Regions from separate parts of the Vibrio apostichopi genome, predicted to be linked through region 1. Evidence: riboswitches for the same ligand, from Rfam matches in the RefSeq annotation. Region 1 holds a riboswitch; each other region holds the start of a gene.
The links. A riboswitch is a leader RNA that binds a small molecule or an ion and turns the genes downstream of it on or off. The one in region 1 is predicted to bind thiamine pyrophosphate.
Positions count from the first base shown of each region.

Region 2: another riboswitch for thiamine pyrophosphate. It lies ahead of thiB (thiamine ABC transporter substrate binding subunit); the one in region 1 lies ahead of thiD (bifunctional hydroxymethylpyrimidine kinase/phosphomethylpyrimidine kinase).
Region 3: another riboswitch for thiamine pyrophosphate. It lies ahead of thiC (phosphomethylpyrimidine synthase ThiC); the one in region 1 lies ahead of thiD (bifunctional hydroxymethylpyrimidine kinase/phosphomethylpyrimidine kinase).

Region 1 is NZ_AP028068.1:1,322,657-1,330,827, reverse strand. It holds gene thiM (hydroxyethylthiazole kinase) at 1-409, opposite strand, end outside; gene tenA (thiaminase II) at 439-1,119, opposite strand; gene QUF19_RS22900 (ABC transporter substrate-binding protein) at 1,206-2,162, opposite strand; gene QUF19_RS22895 (ABC transporter permease) at 2,283-3,098, opposite strand; gene QUF19_RS22890 (ABC transporter ATP-binding protein) at 3,091-3,870, opposite strand; gene thiD (bifunctional hydroxymethylpyrimidine kinase/phosphomethylpyrimidine kinase) at 3,860-4,744, opposite strand; TPP riboswitch at 4,843-4,954, opposite strand; gene QUF19_RS22880 (DMT family transporter) at 5,053-5,970, opposite strand; gene QUF19_RS22875 (helix-turn-helix domain-containing protein) at 6,048-6,788, opposite strand; gene QUF19_RS22870 (DUF2999 family protein) at 7,000-7,251, opposite strand; gene QUF19_RS22865 (ElyC/SanA/YdcF family protein) at 7,359-8,171, opposite strand, start outside.
Region 2 is NZ_AP028067.1:3,386,808-3,394,978, reverse strand. It holds gene tamB (autotransporter assembly complex protein TamB) at 1-1,866, shown strand, start outside; gene QUF19_RS15165 (gamma-glutamylcyclotransferase family protein) at 1,921-2,277, shown strand; gene fbp (class 1 fructose-bisphosphatase) at 2,364-3,374, opposite strand; gene mpl (UDP-N-acetylmuramate:L-alanyl-gamma-D-glutamyl-meso-diaminopimelate ligase) at 3,645-5,003, shown strand; gene QUF19_RS15150 (flavin prenyltransferase UbiX) at 5,041-5,664, shown strand; TPP riboswitch at 5,708-5,827, shown strand; gene thiB (thiamine ABC transporter substrate binding subunit) at 5,881-6,873, shown strand; gene thiP (thiamine/thiamine pyrophosphate ABC transporter permease ThiP) at 6,957-8,171, shown strand, end outside.
Region 3 is NZ_AP028067.1:3,726,801-3,734,971, forward strand. It holds gene QUF19_RS16755 (HesA/MoeB/ThiF family protein) at 1-645, opposite strand, end outside; gene QUF19_RS16760 (thiamine phosphate synthase) at 635-1,927, opposite strand; gene thiC (phosphomethylpyrimidine synthase ThiC) at 1,927-3,876, opposite strand; TPP riboswitch at 4,006-4,104, opposite strand; gene crcB (fluoride efflux transporter CrcB) at 4,167-4,550, opposite strand; gene QUF19_RS16775 (multicopper oxidase family protein) at 4,651-6,033, opposite strand; tRNA gene QUF19_RS16780 (tRNA-Trp) at 6,885-6,961, opposite strand; tRNA gene QUF19_RS16785 (tRNA-Asp) at 7,022-7,098, opposite strand; rRNA gene rrf (5S ribosomal RNA) at 7,166-7,281, opposite strand; rRNA gene QUF19_RS16795 (23S ribosomal RNA) at 7,379-8,171, opposite strand, start outside.

The sequences.
Region 1 (8,171 bases):
TTTGTGCTTGCTCGCCCGCAAGAGCAATAATCTCAGACGCATTACCACGAATGATCAACTTATCCGCTAAACGTGCAATTTCACGAGAAGTCTCGGTACGCAGCGTACTTGCACCACAACCCACAGGATCAAGCACCACGACCTTGTTGTTCGCATTCGCTTGTTCAACCGCGAAGCGCATTCTTGGCGTCCACACGCTATCGAGCGTGCCGATGTTGATCACCAAAGCGCCAGAGAATGACATCATCTCAGCCAATTCTTGTTGTGAGTGCGCCATGATAGGAGAAGCGCCAATCGCCAATAAAGCATTCGCAGTATTGTTCATCACTACGTAGTTGGTGATGTTCACAACCAGTGGTTTTTGCTCTCGTACTGCGCGCAGCGATTGGATGATTTGTTCAGTTAGCATGGATTAATCCTTATTCGTGAAAGTCGCTTTTAAGCCGCTGTTGAGTCATTAAGTGCATTCAGCCCTTGCTGCCAGAAAGCCACTTCCATACGTGTTGCGGTTTTAAAGATATGAACGATGTTCTGACCACGCTCGCTGTTGATATCAATTTCAGCAAGCAGTTGATTGAAGTACTCTGCGCCTGTTGCTACGCCAGATTGGAACTCTTCACCGCCGTACAGTTGCAGCCAGCTCGCATATGGGTTGCCTTCTAGTACGGTATCACCACTTTCTAGAAGTGCTTTACCAATCACGGCATAACCAATAGAACACGGAGCCAGTGCCGCATACAAGTCGACAAGATCACCCGTCATGCCCGCATCCAAAACGTAGCGAGTGTAAGCCACTGTACCGAAGTCTTCAGGTTCGTTTTCTAAATCAGATTCCGTTAAACCCCACTGACCACAGTAAGTCACGTGGTGTGAGATTTCAGAATCTAGCAGCGCATGAACACTTGGCAGTGCACGACGCATATCAGCCAATGTTTTAGCCTTGTAAATCGCTAATGCATAAGCACGGGCATACTGCTTCAAAAACAGAAAATCTTGCTTTAAATAATGCAGAAAACACGGTTGAGCGAGTGTGCCGTTTGCCAGCGTTTTAACAAAAGCGTGCTCGGTGTAGTCTTGCCAATCTTGTTGACAGGCTTGGATTAAGTCTTGGTATTTCATTGCGTTTCCTTAGCTGCAACCAAACTCGGTTACAGCTGTTATCTTATTAATAACGAATTAGTTAAAAACGAATAGCTAAAAACGAATCAGTTAAATACAGGTACGTAGCTTTCTGCTTTCGGTAGCGTTTTGATGATGCCTTTGTCGAACATGAACTGCGCGTAATCATCGTAACGTTTTAGGTCAACCGCTGAAGGGCGAAGCGCAAAACGAGTCAGCGTGTCATTCCATGCGCGTTGGTTAAGCTCGTTGTTCAACGTATCTGGTGAATACGCAACAAACTCACTCCATGACTCTTGTGGGTGGTTCACAATGTAAGTTGTTGCTTGCTCAAGTGCTTTGTTGAACGCTTTGATCGCTTCATCGTCGTGCTGCTTTGCGTTCGCAACAAAGATCAGCTCATCGTAAGCTGGCACACCGTGCTCTTCTGGGAAGAATGCCTTCGCTTTAAAGCCTTCAAGTGCTAACTGGTTAGTTTCGAAGTTACGTAAGCCACCCCAAATTGCATCTACCTTGCCCGATGCCAATGAAGACGACAGCGCCCAGCCGACATTGATGGTTTGCACGTCTGTAAACGCAACATTTTCTTGCGCTAGCATGGTGCCGATCGTCGCTTCTTCGTTACCCGCAATCGCAATACCGATCTTCTTGCCTTTCAGATCCGCTAATGAATCGTTCTTGCCGTTATCCAAAACCATCAGCGTGTTCAGTGGTGTTGCGATCAGGGTTGATGCGCGAACTAAAGGTAAGCCTGCTGCTACATCCATAGTTAGGCTTGGTTGGTAGGTTACGGCTAAATCGACCTTACCTGCTGCGACCAATTTCGCTGGTGTGCTTGGGTCGGCAGGCTCTTGGATTTCAACGTCTAAGCCTTGCTCAGCAAAGTAACCACGCTCTTGAGCGATAACAATCGGGCCATGGTTCGGGTTCACAAACCAATCCAACATCAGTGTCAGTTTCTTTTGTTCAGAATCCGCTAGAGCATGACCTGAAACCAATGAAGCAAGCAGTGCCACTGCACCTATCAATTTTGTATTTTTCACAGTTAACCTTTCCTTTTGAATATTATTCTTATGTTTATAGAGCTAATTTTTAACGAAGTTTTGTTTAGATAAATAGCCTTGAGCGAAGCTTTATTAAACAAAGAGTTATTGAGCGAGCCATCATTGGTTTTCCCAAGGGATGGCCTTTTTGAGTAATTTATCGGTGACAAAATAGAGCGAGATAGACAGCACCGCCAAGATGAACAAGGCCGCAAACATCTCGTCGATGATCATGCGCGCGTTGGCCTGCAGCATTAGGTAACCTAACCCTTCACTCGAACCCACCCACTCCCCGACCACTGCGCCAATTGGAGCAATCACCACAGCAACACGAATACCAGATGCCAGTGTTGGCAGTGCAGCCGGCAGTTGGATATAACGCAGTAGTTGCCATTTCGATGCCCCCATCGTCTTAGCAAGATCTAGGTAACCTGTCGGTGTATTACGCAAGCCGTCGTAACAACATGTGGTCACGGGGAAGAAGATAATGATCGCCGCCATCACGACTTTTGAGGCGATGCCATAACCAAGCCACAGCATCAACACAGGCGCGATCGCAAATACAGGGATCGCTTGGCTCGCAATTAAGATAGGCAACAACCAACGTTTCAGCGGTTCGAACATCAACATCTGCAGGGCGAAAAACAGCCCCATAGATAAACCAAGCAATAGACCAAGTAAGATCTCCTGCGCAGTCACCCAAGTGTGCTTGAGTAACACATCGTAGCGTTCGATGAGCTTGATGAAGACTTCTGCAGGCGCTGGCAGAATGAAGCTCGGCATCTCGAAGATAACCACCACCATTTGCCATAAGCCCAGAATCACAGCACCGCTGATGAGCAAACGCATAACGGGATTCATCTGGCGAGGGCGTTCAGTGCTAGCCTTTATGTCGGTTGAACGAGCCCCAACTTCACTTCGCGTTAGATCATTCATAATCACGCTCCAACTGCTCTAAGATGGCTTGTTGTAACTCTGCACATTCCCCATCTAGTACTCTTGGTGTAGCGGTATTAGGCACAGACAGTGACTGAGCACTTGCAGGCGTGCCTTGTAACACATACAAGTTATCCGCCAAACGCACCGCTTCTTGTGGATCATGAGTGATCAACACAACGGTTTTATCTCTTAACAGTTCACACGCTAAACTTTGCAACTTGTGTCTTGTTACTGCATCCAACGCAGAGAAAGGCTCATCCATCAGCACGACTGGCTTGTCTTGCATTAAGGTTCGAGCCAAAGCGACACGCTGGCGCATACCGCCAGACAATTGATCCGGCATCGCATTCGCGTAGTCAGCCAGACCAACCGAAGTCAGCAACTCCAATGCTTGGTTGGTTTGAGCTTGTTTATGAGATGCTTGGCTTTGATGCTTGTCTGCGGGATTTTGAAAGCGATGACTGAGGCACACATTGTCGATAACCGACAGCCATGGCAGTAACAAATCTTGCTGCGCCATGTAAGCGATGCGATCCGTTAAAGGCCGTTCATCGGACGTTGCCAATGTGCCCTGCCATTCAACCTTGTCGTCCAACAAACCTGCCAGATAACGCAACACCGTGGTTTTTCCGCAACCACTTCGACCCAGCAACACCGTCCACTTACCTGCGTTTAAGCTAAGCGACAATCCCGATAAGGTTGCGTGCTCGCTATCGCGGTAACGTAAGGTCGCGTTGCTGAGTTGAACGCCAATCGTATTAACGGACATTACCGTGTCCAGCGAAGAAGTGGTTTACCGGGCCATGGCCTTGACCGATTTGTAGCTCATCAGCATGAGCAATAGCGTGAGAAATGTATTGTTTGCCAAGGTCGACAGCTTGCGTAAGCGTGTTGCCTTGAGCCAAGAAAGAAGCAATGGCAGAAGAGAGCGTACAACCTGTGCCATGGGTGTTTTTGGTAGGAAAACGCTTTGCGCTAATCAAAGCAGACGTGGTTGGCAGAATCAGTAAGTCGTTACTGTTTTCGTCCTTCTCCAAGTGGCCGCCTTTTAGAAGTACCGCTTTTGCACCCAAAGCACGCAGGTCTTCAATCATACCCTGCATTTCAGCTTCGCTTTCAGGGACTGCTTTACCCGTGAGCGCTGCGCCTTCTGGCAAGTTAGGGGTAATGATGTCTGCCAGAGGAATCAGTTCTTGCTTTAGCGTTGTAATCGCAGCGTTTTCTAAAAGAAGGTCACCACTGGTTGCGACCATTACAGGGTCAATCACCAAGTGCTTAGGTTGGTATTGTTTAATTTTGTCCGCAACGACTTTAATGATTTGCGCATCTGCCAACATGCCGACTTTTACTGCCACGATATTGAGATCAGTAAACACCGCATCTAACTGGCTCGCGACATGATCAAGTGGGATTGGAAAAATGGCTGAAACGCCTTGGGTGTTCTGCGAAGTGATTGCGGTAATCACCGAACAAGCAAAACTACCGGTTGCAGACATAGCCTTAATATCAGCTTGAATGCCCGCACCACCGCCGCTGTCAGAGCCTGCAATGGTTAAAACAATTGGAGTATTGATCGACGAAGATCGATCTATTGGTGCATGAGTATTGCTAGGTGATACTTGAGAATTGGAATGCTGTGTCATGGTCGCTCCTACTGTCTAAAAGACGTAAGAGAACCGAACTTTGGCCGCAGAGAGAGTGTGGAGGTGAAACCAATCAAAGTACATTGATGAACCACGTAGGCAAAGTAATCATAGTTCCCTACGCCAGTGTTAACTGAATCAGGTTCAACGGGTCTCGAATAACGATCTCAGCACACACCAAATAAGGTATATGCCCCCCGACTATTGATAGCGATAGTAACAGCACTCTCACAACTGAGATACTGATTTTATTCAATTATAAGAATTACACATGAAAAAATTTCAATTAGGCTCAACAAAACAAATACTTATAACGTTCCTTTAGATGGCTTCGACTGTATAAACAAGCACAGCACAATCAGAGACATACCTAGCCAGCCTGTAAAAGGAATCAGCTCACCGACAACACAGACGGCAAGCACCGCTGCAACAACGGGCTCAAGCAAGGTAATCAAGTTAGCACTGCTCGCGGTGACATGTCGCAGGCCAAAACTGAAGGCGATATAACCCATGCATTGAGGAATTAACGCCAAGTAACTCACGACCAATATATTGGTATTCGACGCGAACAGGTTATCCCCTGTAAACCAAAGCGTTGGCAGTAATAGCATTGCACCTAAACCAAATATGCTGCCCATCGCCGCTTGCGATTCAATACCTTCGTCTATCAAAGCCTTCGTCGCCCATGAATAAATGGCGTAACACAGGCCAGCAACCAAACCTAATCCAATACCCAAAAGCTTCAGTTCGTCGCCAGATTCACTCGCCGATGACGACTCAGAAAACACCAATAACCCAATACCCACCACGCCAATAGCAAAGCTCGTTAACCAGCGTTTGTTGATATTATTCTTTTTGCTGATAAGACACTCTAAGAGAGCAGAGAAGAACGGCGCTGTAGCAATCGACACGACCGTACCAATCGCCACACCAGATAACTTCATAGATGAATAGAAAGCCAAAGGATAAACCGCCAAAGCCAACGCACTCACCGCTAGCAATTTCTTGTTCAGCAAAAGCTTGTCGAGTGCGGATTGGATCTTTCGAAACGCTAGGCCTGCTTGCAGTAAGCCACCAACACCCATTGAAAACGCACCAATCGCCAATGGGCTGAGATCAGGCGCGAAGCTTGCGGCTGTGCCTGTCGTACCCCACAACACAGAAGCAAACAGTATGGCTAAAATACCACTTTGGAATTCGTTAACACGATTGATGGCGAGATTCATTGCTATTACCCAGTTCATTTTCATTTCTGAATTAGATAATAGTGAAGATGCTATGAAGTTAGTTTGCAGAACGGACGCTATTGTTGTTTTGAAAGACTCTCTTTCATCGAGCCTAAAAACGCTCTTGGAGACATTCCAAAGTGCTGAGAGAAACGGCGACTGAACGCAGACACATCAGTATACCCAACGTTTTCAGCGATCAACTGGACAGGCAAATCGGTATGGCTTAACAAGGCTTGCGCTTTCTCCATACGATATCGAGTGATGTATTTAAGCGCACTGATACCAAGGCACTCTTTAAATCGTTTCTTAAACTGAGTGGGGCTCAAACACGCCGTTTCTGCGAGCTGCGAAATTGAGAGAGGCTGGGCGTAATTATCCGCAATGAGCCTTTGCACCGCACGAATACGCGGGTCGATGCTTTTACTTACTTGTTGTTGCTCTAACAGTAGTGAGAACACATCCAATATTGACGATTCAATGCCACTGTCGACTTGATATTCCAACTGCTTCTCAACGAACAGCAAGAAGCTCATCAAAGGTGGCGTAATCGCAAATACAGAGAGATCTTGATCTAACAAATGCTGAGGCAACACAGCCATATCAGCAACAATAAACCGTGCTGCTTCGTCCGCTTTAAACGCATGAGCCGTAGTAACTGGAATCACCACACACTCGCCCACCGCCACTTTGCCGACGTACCCGACCATCTCAAGGTTGATACTCCCTTGGATCGGCAACACCAATTGGTGATGGCCATCATGAGCATGAGTATTAAATTGCTTGGTGTAAGTTCGAATGCTTAAGCTAGATTTCATGAGCAACACCGGAGTACATTTCGCTAGGTTAAAGTAAGAGAGACAACGTTACATTATCACTTCCCTAGAGTCACACTCAATGCTCATCAAATTCATGCTAGCTAAGTAACAAGATCAAAAAAGGCCGTTAAGACAGCCTATTGCTGAACTTAAACGACCTTTTCATTGAATTTTGATTAAGCTAAGACGATATCAGCTCATTCAAACTCTCTTATTTTTGAAGTTGCTCTTTAGCGGCTTCAACCTTAGAAAAATCTAGGCCAAGCTCTTCAACTGCTTCTTTGATTAGCGCAGGGTTTTGCATTACCTGACCCATCAGCATTTGAAGCTTATCTTGTGGTAAACCAAGTTGGCTGATTGTCGCCATTGCTGCAAGAGGGTTCTCGGTCAACGTCTTGAATATCTCGCTGATCTGCTCGTCGCTGATATTGTTCTCTTTCAACATTGCTAAAATCGGGTTCATTTTTTTGCCTTTGAAACACTAAATTAAGTAGGAGCACAGCATACCATCTAGCTGTGCTCGATTGTACTAACAACTTATACTTTGCCTACTGTGAAGTAACGCTAAGCCTAGCGAGACTCTAATGGGTAAGAACGGTAGCTCCACATGCCATAAGTACGAAGAGCATCACGGTAGATGCCTAATAGCTCACCACCACTCGCTTTCTTAAGATCTTGTAGCGGCTTGTCTGGGTAAGAAACCGTATCGAACGTAATCCCCTGAGGGCCAGTTTGCCAGCTCGCAATTTCAAACAGAGTTTGACCACGACGAACGTGGCTCGCCGAGCTGATAATGGTCGCGTGCTTAATATCATGACGAGCAAGCGCGTAGCTACTGAACAAGGCATTGCCTACCGTGCTGGTCGCGTAGTTCTCTTCAATGATGCGATCTTTACTCACCCCTTTTGAGATAAGCCAATCCGCCATTAACTTACCTTCAGTCTTATGGTTCTTCGGCACGCCGCCGGTTAAGACGATCATCGCGTCTGGGTTGGCTTTAGACATCGCTAATGTCGTTTCAAGACGTTCAATCAAGATGTCATGCATAGAACCATCTGGATTAAGCGCGTAACCCAAAGTGACGATGGCTCCGTGGTCGCTCAACAGCCCCTTATCTGCAGACTCTTTAAGAGGTGTTTCTAGCACACGGTCGACCGTAGCAAAAATACGTTTGATGTCTTCTGCTTTACCCTTATTCAGGCTTTCCAGTTTCTCCATATGCTTGTTGGACTCACTATCATTGCCTTCAAATCTCTGCCAAACCGCAAGGTAAGCGTGAAGATCAACATCATCTGGTGCAACCGTCAGTGCTTGTTCAAACAGCTCAATAGCTCGCTCTGCATTCTTGTTGTAGATCTGAGCGTTCGCTGCCGAGATCAGCAA
Region 2 (8,171 bases), on a different replicon from region 1:
AAGCATACCGTGACACTTGATGTGATATCCGACATCGTGTCTACAAGCTTAGCTATTTCCGGTGAGTTGATTCAAAAGCCTTCTCTTATTTGGGATGGGTCGTTAGACAGAGTCAAAATTACCACGCAACAGGGACCTTGGGTATTAGACCAACCTGTCGCGATTAAGGCGGATGTCGATAAGCAGTTTGCCGATGTACAAGCACACTGTTGGAATCAATCGGATTCGAGTGTATGTCTGGATGAAGACGTTCGTGTCGGGAAGTCGGGTGAGGCCAAATTGGCGATCAACCAATTCGACTTCGAACAGATTAAAGCCTTTGTGCCTAAAGAGACACAACTACAGGGCTTAGTGAATGCGACCGCTCATGCTAAGTGGTCGGAACAAGGTGAACCGGAGGTGACGGTTAGCGTCGATATGCCGAAAGGTCAGGTTGTTCAGCAAGTTGGAGAGCCGATCACATTAGGTTGGGAAAGCGTTGCATTAAATGCACAGCTGAAAGACAACCAACTGAACGCCGATTTTAAACTGGATGTGTCTGATAATGGCGACCTGTCTGGTACGGTGTCGCTACCGGATATCCTCGCTGAAGACAAAATGGTTGATGCGGCAATTAAGCTGACAACATTCCATCTGGATTTCTTACAGCCGATTCTTGGTGAATACAGCCTATTGAAGGCGGATCTTGAGAGTGATTTAAAAGTAAAAGGCTCTTTGATGCATCCTCAAGTCTTTGGTCAATTTTCTGTTGATGGTATTCAAGTCAAAGGCGATGTCACGCCAGTGGATATTAAAGGCGGCCGCATTGACCTCGATTTTGACGGCTACAGCGCCAAGTTGGATGCCAATGTTGAAACACCGGATGGCCATCTTGATATTGAGGGTTCCGGGGACTGGCAGGATCTTCAAGCATGGCACTCTAACGTGAGAGTCTTTGCTGACGAGTTGATGGTTGATATCCCACCGATGGTTAAGGTTAAGGTTGTTCCTGACATGACCATTGATGTCACGCCTGAGCTTGCAAAAATTACGGGTGATATTGCATTGCCTTGGGGACGTATTGTTGTCGAAGACTTACCACCGTCAGCGGTTGGCGTCTCTTCTGATCAAGTTATCTTGAATAAAGATCTTGAGCCAGAAAACGAAGACACGATTCCATTCAATGTGATGACCAATATTAATATCTCAATTGGTGATGACTTTAAACTTTCCGCTTTCGGCCTTGAAGGTGAGTTGGTTGGTAAGCTTAATGTCGCTCAAAAAGATCAAGGCCCATTCATTACCGGTGAAGTGAACATCGTCGATGGTACTTACCAATCATTCGGACAAGATCTGTTGATCGAAGAGGGTAAGATTCTAATGAATGGTCCTCCGGATCAGCCATACGTAGCAATCAACGCGATACGTAACCCTGACAACACACAGGATGACGTGACCGCCGGTATTCGAGTGACTGGCCCGGCGACAGAGCCGACCATCGAGATTTATTCTGACCCTGCGATGCCTCAAGCAAATGCGCTGTCTTATATTTTGCGTGGCCAAGATATTGATGGTGAGTCGAGCGGTTCGATGACTACCACCTTAATTGGCTTGAGCTTGGCGAAAAGCGGTAAGGTTGTCGGCGAAATTGGCGAAGCGTTTGGTGTGCAAGATTTACAACTGGATACCGCAGGTTCTGGGGATGACTCGCAAGTAACGGTAAGTGGCTATATTCTGCCTGGTTTACAGGTGAAGTATGGCGTGGGTATCTTTAACTCGTTAGGTGAGTTTACCGTTCGTTACCGACTGATGCAGGATCTCTATGTTGAAGCCGTATCAGGTCTAGACAGTGCAGTGGACCTTCTTTATCAATTTGAGTTTGAGTAGATAATGTTTCAGCCATTCATCGAAGCTCCGGTGTGAATGGCTTGTGGAGGGTTTATGCAGCATCTTGTGTTCGTCTATGGCACGTTGAGACAAGGCCAATCCAATCATCACTATTTGCAGCATTGTGAGTTGTTGGGGCGCTTTGATACACCAGATACATTTGCCCTTTTTGATTTAGGTGCCTATCCGGCGATGATTTTTGGAAAGAAAAGTGTCGCTGGCGAGGTCTATATCATTAACGACGAAATTTTGGAGTCGCTCGATCGGCTAGAAGATGTTCCTGTTGAGTATCGTCGCGAGCAAATAGAGACTATATTTGGATTAGTATGGGTATATTTGTATCAGCTTGATCTAACAGCTAATAAAGAAATACTTTCGGGTGACTGGTGTAAGCGGGACAACCCTCAGTAGCTATGTGTTTTGAGTGATCAAACAAAAAGCCAGCATGTGAATGCTGGCTTTTTTAATAGCGTTATTTTGAGAAATAAACGAGAGGATTAGTCTTGGTTAAGTTCAAGAAACTCTTCTACTTTACGAACCATGTCTGTTGAACCAACAAAGAAAGGTACACGTTGGTGTAACTCTGTTGGTTTGATATCCATGATACGTTGAACACCGTCTGAAGCGATACCACCAGCCTGTTCCATAAGGAAAGCAATTGGGTTGCACTCGTAAAGCAAACGCAGCTTACCTTGAGGGTGGCTTTGTGTGCTTGGGTATAAGTAGATACCGCCTTTGAGCAGGTTACGGTGGAAATCTGATACTAGAGAACCAATGTAACGAGAGGTGTAAGGGCGGTTGTCACTCGGCTCATCTTCTTGGCAGTACTTAATGTACTTTTTAACACCCGTTGGGAAGCGGAAGTAGTTACCTTCGTTGATCGAGTAAATCTTGCCTTCATCAGGGATCATCATGTTTTCATGAGATAGACAGAAGGTACCCAGTGATGGATCGTAGGTGAAGCCATTTACGCCAGCGCCTGTTGTGTAAACAAGCATGGTTGAAGAACCGTAAATTACGTAACCTGCGGCAACTTGTTTGTGTCCAGGTTGTAGGAAATCTTCTTGTGTTGGCGGAGTACCAATCGGAGATACTCGACGGTAGATAGAGAAAATTGTACCAACCGATACATTCACATCAATGTTTGAAGATCCATCAAGTGGATCCATCAGCACGACGTATTTTGCGTTTTTGTTGAGCTCTTTATTGAAGGCAACGGCTTCGTCTTCTTCTTCACTCGCCACACCACAAACTTGGTCTCGGGCTTCAAGTGCAGCTTTAAACTTGTCGTTCGCGTATAGGTCTAGCTTTTGTTGCTCTTCACCTTGAACGTTGTCTGTACCAACAGCGCCAGTAATGTCGACAAGACCTGCTTTGTTAATTTCGCGGTTAACAATTTTCGCAGCAAGACGAATTGATGACAAAAGGGATGATAGATCACCGCTTGCATGGGGGAAGTCATTTTGTTTTGCAACAATGAATTCACCAAGGGTGCGCATCTCAGACATGTTATTTCCTTAAACTTCTCTGAATATTAGGGGGGATTTGAGCACTTTAGAATTAGCCTCTTATATGGGCTTTATTCATCTAGACGCTTACCTAAATTCTAAAGGTTAGATCTTTTTAATGGTAATGAACTAAGCGACACAGATCTCACTTACTATGTCGACTAAATTTGTTTTGCATTGTGACTCGCTTTTAATCGCCATTTAATGATAATGAGTGCAAGTAGTTTGATTTAGACATGGCTCATTTAGCCAAGCGTTTGGAAGCAATATATGCATATTCATATCTTAGGAATTTGTGGCACCTTCATGGGTGGTGCTGCGGTATTGGCTCGTCAATTAGGTCACAAGGTTACTGGTAGTGACGCGAATGTTTACCCTCCAATGAGCACCTTGTTGGAGTCTCAGGGGATTGAGATTATTGAAGGGTTCGACCCGAGCCAATTAGAACCAAGACCTGACTTGGTGGTCATTGGCAATGCGATGAGCCGTGGCAACCCGTGCGTTGAGTATGTCTTAGATAACAACCTTAGATACACATCAGGACCGCAGTGGTTGCAAGAATTCTTACTGCATGACCGTTGGGTTCTGGCCGTATCAGGTACGCATGGTAAGACCACAACATCGAGCATGCTGGCTTGGATCCTTGAAGATTGCGGTTACGCTCCGGGCTTCCTTGTCGGTGGTGTATTGGGTAACTTTGGTATCTCTGCTCGCCTTGGTGAAAGCATGTTCTTCGTGGTTGAAGCCGACGAATACGACAGTGCTTTTTTTGATAAACGATCTAAGTTTGTTCATTACCACCCAAGAACGTTAGTGATGAACAATCTCGAATTCGACCATGCAGATATCTTTGATGACCTTGAAGCGATCAAGCGACAGTTCCATCATTTGGTTCGCACAGTGCCAAGCAATGGTCGTATTTTCTCACCGAAGCAAGATACCGCGATCCAAGATGTGTTATCTCGTGGTTGCTGGAGTGAAACTGAGTCGAGTGGTGAACTCGGTGATTGGGATGCCAAGAAGTTAGTTAAAGATGGTTCCAAATTTGAGGTGTTCTTCCAAGGCGAATGTGTTGGAACCGTAGACTGGGATTTGGTTGGCGATCATAACGTAAGCAATGCTCTGATGGCGATAGCGGCGGCAAGACATGTTGGTGTTACGCCTGACTTAGGGTGCGAATCACTGGCGACGTTCATTAATACCAAGCGTCGCTTAGAGTTTAAAGGCGAAGTAGCAGGTGTTTCTGTCTATGACGATTTTGCACATCATCCTACAGCGATTGAACTTACGCTCGGTGGCTTACGTAATAAGGTCGACACAAAGAAAATCATTGCCGTTTTAGAGCCTCGTTCCGCCACCATGAAGCGCGGTGTGCACAAAGAAACCTTGGCTGATTCGCTCAAGCAGGCGGATTCTACCTACTTATTCCAACCGGATAACATTGATTGGTCTGTACAAGACGTTGCCGATGCGTGCCATCAACCCGCGCACGTAAGTGATGACATGGATGCATTCGTTGCTAAAATTGTTTCAGAGGCACAAGCGGGCGACCAAATCTTGGTAATGAGTAATGGTGGCTTTGGTGGTATTCACCAGAAACTGTTGGATGCGTTGGCACTCAAGGGCTAACGGATCCAAGACCTTATAATTTGAAGTAATTGAGAACATGACAAAACACGATAAAGCTATAACCCTCGCTTTCACTGGCGCATCTGGTGCGCCTTACGGACTGCGTTTACTTGAATGCTTATTAGCGGCAGATTATCAGGTCTATTTACTGATATCGTCGGCAGCGCGAGTGGTGTTGGCGACAGAGCATGAACTTAAGTTACCTGCTGGGCCAGATGCTGCGAAACAAGCTTTAGTTAAGCATTTAGGTTGCGCCCCAGAAAAGCTGGTGGTGTGTGGCAAAGATGATTGGTTCTCACCGGTTGCCTCTGGTTCTGCAGCGCCGAAGCAGATGGTCGTTTGTCCATGTTCAGCGGGAAGCTTGGCTTCAATTGCTCATGGCTTATCAGATAATCTGATCGAGCGAGCAGCAGATGTGGTTATGAAAGAGCGAGGTCAGCTGTTGTTGGTGGTTCGTGAGACGCCATTTTCTACGTTGCACTTAGAGAACATGCACAAACTTTCGACCATGGGCGTCACGATCATGCCTGCGGCTCCGGGTTTTTATCACCAACCTAAGTCGATCGAAGATCTGGTCGATTTTATGGTGGCGCGAATTCTGGATCATCTTGGTATCGAGCAAGGTTTAGTGCCACGTTGGGGTTACGATCAACGTAATTGATCCAAACTTGATAGCTTATTGTTAAAATTCGAATTACAATTCTGAACACTCATCGGGGAGCGAACCATTCAAATAGTGAATGCGAGCTGAGATCAAGCAAGTGCTTGGGACCCGTAAACCTGAACCAGATAATGCTGGCGTAGGAATTGAGTTAGGAACAACTTCTACCGTTCTCCTCCCTCAAACCTGTGCCGCTCAGACCATGGAGAGCGTCCAGTGAAATTCACATTAACAACCCTTGCTGTTACTACAGCCATCTCTTTTTCTGCCGTTGCTGCAGACAATACTCTAACTGTATATACCTATGATTCTTTTGCTGCGGATTGGGGCCCTCGTCCTGCTGTTGAGAAAGCATTTGAAGAAAAGTGTGGCTGTGATGTGAATTTTGTCGCGCTAGAAGATGGCGTGTCTATTCTTAACCGCTTGCGTCTTGAAGGTGGTAATAGCAAAGCAGACATCGTGTTAGGCCTAGATAATAATCTAATGGCTGAAGCGAAAGCGACGGGCTTATTGGCTGAACATAGTGTTGATACGTCATCAGTGACACTTCCTAACGGCTGGAACGACAGTACCTTTGTTCCTTATGATTTTGGTTACTTTGCGTTTATCTATAACAAAGAGAAATTAGCAAATCCGCCTAAGAGTTTGAAAGAATTGGTTGAGCAGCGTGACGACCTCAAGGTTATCTACCAAGACCCACGTACTTCAACGCCAGGTCAAGGCATGATGCTATGGATGAAGTCTGTTTATGGTGATGAAGCGACAGACGCGTGGAAGAAGCTCGCTCAGAAAACGGTTACTGTGACTAAAGGTTGGTCTGAGGCTTACTCTATGTTCCTAGAAGGCGAGTCGGACTTAGTCCTGTCTTACACGACTTCTCCGGCTTACCACATCATTGCAGAAAGTGATTCTAAGTACGCAGCAGCAAGCTTTGAAGAAGGTCATTACACTCAAGTCGAAGTGGCAGCTAAGGTCAAAGGCAGCAAGAACGAAAAGCTGGCTGATGAATTTATGGCATTTATCCTGAGTGACGAGTTCCAATCAGCGATGCCAACGGGTAACTGGATGTACCCAGTGACCGACATCGAACTACCAAAAGGGTTCGAGCAGTTAACGGTACCGCAGAAAGCTCTGAGCTTTACGCCTGAAGAAATCGCCGCTAAGCGCAAGCCTTGGATCCGTGAATGGCAGAGTGCACTTACTTTTTAACGTATTTTAAAAAATTAGCTTTCTGTATTTAAAGGTTCGTTCGATATACTTTGAGCGAACTATTTACGGTAAAAAATCAATTTATGATAAAGAGAACACCTAAGGTCGGGATCTGGGTTGCGATACTCATTACCGCCTTCGTGGTTTCAGCAGTTGGGGCATTGCTTAGCAATGCCCCTTCTCTTGATATCAGCCAAGTATGGTCCGACCCTTACTATTGGCATGTAACGAAATTCAGTTTTTATCAAGCGACGTTCTCAACTTTACTGAGTGTTGGCTTTGCTATACCCATTGCGCACGCTCTGTGTCGCAGGCAATTTTTTGGACGAGCTCTGTTGCTCAGGCTGTTCGCGTCGACCTTGGTTCTGCCTGTGTTGGTCGGTGTATTTGGCTTGCTCGCGATTTATGGCAACAGTGGCTGGTTAGCTAAATTTTTGGCTAACTTCGACATTGAATTGCCATTCTCGATTTATGGTTTGAATGGCATTTTGCTCGCGCATGTCTTCTTTAATTTGCCTTATGCTAGCCGTCTGCTTTTACAGGCTTTGGATACCGTGCCTGCCGAGCAGCACAAGCTGTGTGCTCATTTGGGTATGAGTCACTGGAATAAATTTAAATGGGTCGAATGGCCGCGTTTAAGGCAACAACTGCCACATGTTTGTGGTTTGGTCTTCATGTTGTGTTTTACTAGCTTTGCTACCGTGATGGCTCTTGGCGGCGGCCCGAAATCGACCACTATCGAGCTAGCCATCTATCAAGCGATTAAATTCGATTTTGGCCTGCAAGCGGGTGCGTTACTCGCAATATGGCAAATGCTGTTGTGTGGTGTATTAGCGGTGAGTATTCAACGCCTATCTAAACCTATTTCAGTGACGGCCAGTCAGCTGTCGGAAGAGAAATATTTGGTTAAGGACAGCTGGTGGTCAAAAGCTTGGGATAGCTTTTGGATCATCGTAGTCTCAATGCTGGTATTGCCGCCTTTAGCTATGGTTATCTTTAGTGGTATTAACTCACAAGCTTTAACTGTGCTCAGCAGTGAACCGTTTTGGGCAGCGTTAATGACTTCGGTTCGTGTCGCTTCCTTGGCCAGTGTTATCGCCGTTTTTATTGGTATTGCGATATTGCTGACCAGTCGTGCATGGCGCTTGCAGAACAAGAATTTTAGAGCCGATAAAATCGAGTTGATTGGCACTATTATTTTAGTGACGCCGGGGCTAGTGATCAGTACTGGTCTCTTCTTATTGTTGCGTTCATTTACCGATGTGTTCAGCTTGGCTTTCTTTATTGTGATCGCCGTG
Region 3 (8,171 bases), on a different replicon from region 1:
CTCACCACGAGTTAGACGTTGAATAGCAGCAAGAGCTTGGAGGTTACCTATGGTGCCAACAACTGGGCCTATGATGCCGCTATCGCTACAACGAGTCGTTTGTGGATGATGACTGAACGGGAACAAACAGTGATAGCACCCTTTCTGATTCTGATAATCAAATACAATAAACTGGCCTTTCCAGCCGATTGCAGAACCCGAAATCAAAGGGGTCTTCGTGCTGAAACATGCTTGGTTAACCTGCTGGCGTGACTCGAAGTTGTCAGTACAATCCAACACTAAGTCAGCTAGCATCACTTCAAGTTCAAGCTGACTTTCACTCATTCGTTGATTGATAGTTCTTACTTGGCTGCGACCATTGAGTTCACTCAATTGTTGCTTGAGAGCTTCAACCTTAGGAAAACCTAACTGACTTTCCCTGAACGCGACCTGTCGTTGCAGGTTCGATGAATCTACACAATCATCATCGACCAGCACGATCTTTCCAACACCAGAAGCTGCGAGGTAAAGAGCCGCAGCATTACCTAAGCCACCACAACCAATCAGCAGCACATGACTATTTAGTAGGTTACGTTGCCCTTGTTCACCCACTTCAGGTAACGCAATTTGTCGTTGATAACGAATAAATTCAAAGTCACTCAGCATAGCTAGGCTCCTGCATAACCTCTTCTTTGATAATTGGAGATTTAGGGGTCATCAGTTTTTCGAAAAATTCGATCACTTTCTGTGGGTCTTCCGCCAATGTAATCGCGCGTACCACCGCTAAGCTCGATACACCACAATCCCAAACCTGCGCAGCTGTCGATTGGTCAATACCGCCAATAGCAACCGTCGGATAACCGGTGAGTTGTTCTGTGTATGGGATAGTATCAATCAGCTGTTGATACAGAGATAAGCGAACTAAACCCTGAGGCTTCGATGGCATCTGTTTAGTTGTTGTTGGGAAGATGTGCCCCAGCGCAATATAGCTTGGGTTGATTTGAACAATGCGCAGCAACTCGTAATAGCCATGAGTCGAGAGACCGATCTTTATACCCGCTTGGCTCAACTGTGAGAGGTTTGATTCTTCAATATCCTCTTGCCCTAAATGAACACCAAAAGCACCATACTTGAGTGCAAGTTGCCAATAATCATTGATAAAAACCTGAGCGTTATGCTCTCGACCAAGCTCGATTGATCGTTCGATTTGTTGTTCTAAGTCCGCTTGCTGCGGGTTTTTAATACGTAGCTGAACAGTGTTGATGCCAAGCTTGAGCAACCTTTCGATCCACTCAACATCATCAACCACTGGGTATAGCCCTAGGCTATTCTTACTCAACTCAGGGAACGAAAGTGATGTTCCTTGATGCGCCCAACCAACACTAATATCCAGTCGCTCATCTTCCAGAACTGGAATTGGAAAGTTTTGGTAATGTGCTGGCCATGTTCCACGTGAAACATTCGATGCTGCGCGAGCTAAAACCAGTGCGTCTTCTAATGGGAATTCCAGCGCCAACAAAGTAAGTAACCAAGCAAAGTGGCCGCGATTATCCAACTCCCGATGAGCTGTAGTTTCACTCTTGATAGCACGATTAGCATCTAGGTGTGACCAGATATCCAGTACAACTGAATCATCTGAGACACCGATATAGATGATATTCGGAGTTTGTATAAAGGCGTCACAAACGTCAGTTAGCGCGACTGAATTACTGTAATCAACAACATGGTTCAATTCCGCTAGCTGACTCTCCGCCAATGAATCAACATCATGGGCAAAGCCAATAGATAACGCCTGCTGAGCATCAACGATAGAGAAGTATTGAGTTGAACTTACGCCCAACTCAACTGCATCGGTTGCTAAGCCTTGTCGCTTAGCAACCAATAGACAGTTCTGCACCTCTCCCGTTAACTCAATATTTTGAGATGGGATGAGTATCTTCACTGTCATTATTCCTCTAGTTGAGCTTCTTTTGCACCTACTGCTGGGTGGTAAAGTTCAGAGCCAGTATCACGAAACTCTTGTGATTTCTGACGCATCCCTTCCAACGGGTTATCCAACATCTTAATCTCGATAGCCTGATCAGCCGCCACTTGTTCAGTGTCTTTCGCATACTCTCGAACTTCTTGAGAAATCTTCATCGAGCAAAACTTAGGACCACACATAGAGCAGAAGTGAGCAACCTTGCCCGACTCTTGTGGTAAAGTTTCATCATGGAAAGAACGCGCGGTTTCCGGATCTAAAGCTAGATTAAATTGGTCTTCCCAACGGAATTCAAAACGTGCTTTAGACAATGCATTATCTCGGATTTGTGCGCCCGGGTGCCCTTTCGCAAGGTCAGCAGCGTGTGCAGCGAGCTTGTAAGTAATCAGTCCAGTCTTCACATCTTCTTTGTTTGGTAAGCCTAGGTGCTCTTTAGGGGTGACATAACAGAGCATCGCACAACCGTACCAACCAATCATGGCTGCACCAATACCTGAGGTAATATGATCGTAACCAGGGGCAATATCTGTCGTCAGTGGGCCTAAAGTATAGAAAGGAGCTTCATGGCAGTGTTCTAACTGCTCGTCCATGTTCTCTTTGATTAAGTGCATTGGCACATGTCCAGGGCCTTCAATGATCACCTGAACGTCGTATTCCCAAGCGACTTTAGTCAACTCACCTAGAGTACGTAACTCTGAGAACTGAGCCTCATCATTGGCATCTGCAATAGAACCCGGACGCAGGCCGTCACCCAATGATAGAGCAACATCGTACTTCGCACAGATCTCACAGATCTCGCGGAAGTGGGTATAAAGGAAGCTCTCTTGGTGATGAGCAAGGCACCATTTCGCTATAATAGAACCGCCACGGGAAACAATGCCGGTCACACGTTTAGCCGTCATCGGAACATAGCGAAGCAACAAACCAGCATGGATAGTGAAGTAGTCAACACCCTGCTCTGCTTGTTCAATCAAGGTATCGCGCATCACTTCCCAGTTAAGGTCTTCGGCTACACCATTCACTTTTTCAAGCGCTTGATACATAGGAACCGTGCCAATTGGTACTGGGCTGTTACGCAGGATCCATTCACGAGTCTCGTGGATATTACGGCCAGTAGAAAGGTCCATTACGGTATCGCCGCCCCAGCGGGTTGACCATACTAGCTTCTCAACTTCCTCTTCAATCGAAGAGCTTACTGAAGAGTTACCGATATTAGCGTTGACCTTCACTAAGAAGTTTCGGCCAATAATCATCGGTTCTGATTCTGGGTGATTGATGTTTGAAGGGATAATAGCTCGACCTTCAGCAACCTCTTTACGTACGAACTCAGGGGTAATTTCTTTCGGTAGGTTCGCGCCAAAGTTATGGCCAGGGTGTTGATGGTTAAGCTGCTCATCAGCGAACTTCTGACGTCCCATATTCTCACGTATGGCAATGTACTCCATCTCAGGCGTGATAATGCCCTGACGAGCATAATGCAATTGGGTAACACATTGGTTATCTGTAGCACGGCGAATTCTAGGTAGGTTGCCGTAGCGAAGGTCGTCTAGGGTTTCATCTTCTAAACGTTCTTTGGTGTAAACAGAGCTTACATCGTCTAACAGTTCCGTATCACCACGCTCTTCAATCCATTGCTCTCGCAACTTAGGAAGACCGCTATACAGGTCTATTTCGTGTGTAGGATCTGTGTAAACACCGGAGGTATCGTAAACTTGAATGGGTGCATTAGGTTCGAATACAGGCTCTTTTTTGCTGCCACCAACTAGGCTATCAGCGAGTGATATTTCTCGTACAGGGACTTGAATGTCCTCTCGAGATCCTTGGATGTAAGCCTTTTTCGAATTTGGGTAAGGTTGTACGGATAAAGAATCAATAAAATTCTTCGCTTCCAGTCTTGCTTGTTTACGACTCGACATAGCATTTTTCCTTGGCTTTTAGCCATTATCTATAGGGATAAAAATGCTTGACGGATTAGATGCTACAAGAGGGATCACGGTAAGAAATACAGTTGTGATCTGGAGATAGATCTCTAGAAGGATTCTAGTTAGATATCTACTCTTGTTCCCTTCGCAGGTATTAGCCTGATCAGGTTCAACGGATCCCGAGTTAACGGTCTCAGCCATATGGCACTCCGACAAGTTCGATCGAGTATATAAAAACGGCTTGGATAAACCAAGCCGAGTTGTTAACAAATCGTAAGAAAGTTTTAAGACTTTATCAAAAATTGGAAGCCGATCCATGCTGCTGAGATGCTGAGAACCACGTTGAGTAACACATTGAGTCCCATCTTAAAGAAAGCGCCCTGCTGCATAAGAAGCACATTATCCATCGAAAATGTAGAAAATGTAGTCAGTGCTCCAAGGAAACCAAGACCGATAATCTGTCTCCATGGTTCTGTCGCCACCATCTCATTCTCAAATGCAGCGATGAGCAAACCCATAATTAAAGAGCCAATTACGTTAACGGTTAGCGTACCGTAAGGAAAACCACGTCCTAGCATCACTACACATAACTCTGAAATCAAATAGCGCGAACAAGCACCAAATGCACCACCAATGGCAATAAAACCTAAAATAGATAACTGACCCATGAATCCTCCCAAACAATAATCCCTATATTCTAGCTTTAACGCCGATAAAAGCGAGGGTAGAAACTAAGAATGCATGCGTAAATATTAAACGTTACAGGTGTCACTTAACTTCAATATATCCCATCAATCCTGTTTTCATGTGCTCAATTACATGACAGTGGTACATCCAGCGTCCTGGGTTATCTGCAACAAATGCAGCTTTAGCTCGGCCATTTTTTCCAAGTAACACTGTATCGGTATGGAAAGGCTCTTCAATTTTTTTACCATCAAGTTCCAATACCGTAAATGTATGACCATGAATATGAATCGGGTGATGATATTGAGTGACGTTCTTAAGATCGAATATGTAAGTCTTACCCAACTCTAAAGTCGCCAACGGTTCAGGAATATTGTCTTTGCTCATCCCCTCCCATGCTCTTTTATTAGTAAGCCAAAACTTAGGCATCGATTTTCCATCTTTGGATACTGGAGAAACAGCGCCTTCCCACTCGAACACAAAATCGATCTCTTCAGCGTTAGCAAGATCTAGGTTAGGTACTGGATTCAATGGTAATACTGGTAATGCTCGATCTTGAGTAAATTCTGAACCTACGACTTCAAATTCACACAAAGAAAATGGGAAACGCCCCTTCATTTGGAGAACGTTAACTCGCTCACCAGCTTTAGGAGCGATCAGTCCGATATCTACACGCATCCCTGGACCAATTTTATGTTGAGTAAGTATATATGGCGTCTTTACAGGATTACCATCAATGGCAATGACCCATGCCTCAGCCCCTTCGATAGCAATAGGGTAAGTGATCGTATTATCGACATTCGCGATACGCAATCTAGTCGTTGCATACTGTTTCAAGTGGTATACAGGTTCATGAACTCCATTCACACTACTCCACTCACCAGGAGTGCCCATACGCGCACTGAGTCGGGGAATCATTAAGTCTTTCCATTGACCCTTTTGATCGATATGCCAATGCTTCAGCATCAATGCATGTTCTTCGTCAAACTGCACTGGAGTACTTTCTTCTACGATAATTAGCCCAACCAAACCCATACCAAGTTGTTTAACGCTATTCATATGTGGGTGATACCAAAATGTGCCAGCATCTGGCGGCGTAAACTCATAAATGAATGTTTCACCTGGCATGATCGGTGGCTGACTTAAGAAGGGAACTCCATCCATTTCGATAGGAATTCTTAAACCATGCCAATGGATAGTCGTCGGTTCTGATAACTTATTCGTAAAACGAATTGTGACCTTTTCATCCTGTCGACATCGAATCGTCGGAGCCGGAATCTGACCATTAAAGGCTAAAACATTGGTGTCAAATCCCGCGACTAACTCAGCCATTGAAGGTTCAGCAGTTAAGTCATAAACATACTTTCCTTGTTCATCAACAGACCGCTTCATTGAACAAGCAGGTAGGACTGTTAGTGCAGATATAGCGAGGGATGATTGAATAAACTTACGACGGGAAATATCCATATTTGTTGCCTTTTAGTAATAACGACCAAAATGTAACAAAATATTGAGAATAATTCTCATAAAGAAGTGGGGATTGTGCTGTTGATTGTTTATAAAAGAGGCTGGGATAAGTGAGTACTTACCTTTTTAAGGTCAAATATCATCCAAAGTAACAAATAATCGTTGAAATATCCCAAATATAGAAAGCCCAAAGACCTCCCTCTTCGACTAGCTATTCAGATATTAAGGAAGCGTTATAGTTCTAATATCAGCATATCCAAATTAGAAGAATTAAGTGAAACCATTAATAAGTAGAAGCGAGTAAAAAGGCTCCAACATTTCTACCAGGATGCGTAGTCTGGAGCCTTAAATTTGGCAAGGTGGGATGAGACGGCACTCAGAATACTCGATCGGACTGGTGTAAAAAGTAACAGGTATAAAAAAAGCCCCAGCATTTCTGCTAAGGCTTCAAATATGGCAGGAGTAGAGGTTTAGACTCCCAACACGCGCTGTTTTGGTAAGTCGGGAAATCCGCAGCTCTGCTAATAGCTATATTAGATTCAGAAAGTAAAAAGGCTCTAGCATTTCTGCTAGAGCCTTAAATATGGTAGGAGTAGAGGTTTAGACTCCCAACATGCGCTGTTTTGGTAAGTCGGGGAATCCGCGGCTCTGCTAATGGTGTATATATAAGATTCATAAAGCAAAAAGGCTCTAGCATTTCTGCTAGAGCCTTAAATATGGCAGGGGTGGAGAGATTCGAACTCCCAACACGCGCTGTTTTGGTAAGTCGGGGAATCCGCTGCTCTGCTAATGTTGTATTATAAGATTCATAAAGCAAAAAGGCTCTAGCATTTCTGCTAGAGCCTTAAATATGGCAGGGGTGGAGAGATTCGAACTCCCAACACGCGGATTTGGAATCCGCTGCTCTGCCAATTGGAGCTACACCCCTAAAACTTTATCTTACTTCAGATTCGAAAAAACCTCGCACTAGGCGAGGTTATCGAATAAGTGGCGGAGTGGACGGGACTCGAACCCGCGACCCCCGGCGTGACAGGCCGGTATTCTAACCAACTGAACTACCACTCCGCAGTGGTCAACTCACTAAGTGAGCGTCCATATCTCCAGGTCGGTCAACCTAAAGATTTAATTTAAAGCCTGGCGATGTCCTACTCTCACATGGGGAAGCCCCACACTACCATCGGCGCTATTGTGTTTCACTTCTGAGTTCGGCATGGAATCAGGTGGGTCCACAATGCTATGGTCGCCAAGCAAATTTTAAAATTCGGAAAGCTAATCTAAAAGTATTTCTCTTCAAACGCATTCAAGGTCTGGTACATCTGAGTCCACAAAACCCCTTGGGTGTTGTATGGTTAAGCCTCACGGGCAATTAGTACAGGTTAGCTCAATGCCTCGCAGCACTTACACACCCTGCCTATCAACGTCGTAGTCTACGACAACCCTTTAGGACACTTATAGTGCCAGGGAAAACTCATCTCAAGGCTCGCTTCCCGCTTAGATGCTTTCAGCGGTTATCGATTCCGAACTTAGCTACCGGGCAATGCCATTGGCATGACAACCCGAACACCAGAGGTTCGTCCACTCCGGTCCTCTCGTACTAGGAGCAGCCCCTTTCAATTTTCCAACGCCCACGGCAGATAGGGACCGAACTGTCTCACGACGTTCTAAACCCAGCTCGCGTACCACTTTAAATGGCGAACAGCCATACCCTTGGGACCGACTTCAGCCCCAGGATGTGATGAGCCGACATCGAGGTGCCAAACACCGCCGTCGATATGAACTCTTGGGCGGTATCAGCCTGTTATCCCCGGAGTACCTTTTATCCGTTGAGCGATGGCCCTTCCATTCAGAACCACCGGATCACTATGACCTGCTTTCGCACCTGCTCGAATTGTCATTCTCGCAGTCAAGCGGGCTTATGCCATTGCACTAACCACACGATGTCCAACCGTGTTTAGCCCACCTTCGTGCTCCTCCGTTACTCTTTGGGAGGAGACCGCCCCAGTCAAACTACCCACCAGGCACTGTCCGTAATCCCGATTCAGGGACCAACGTTAGAACATCAAAACTACAAGGGTGGTATTTCAAGGACGACTCCACCACATCTAGCGACGCGGTTTCATAGTCTCCCACCTATCCTA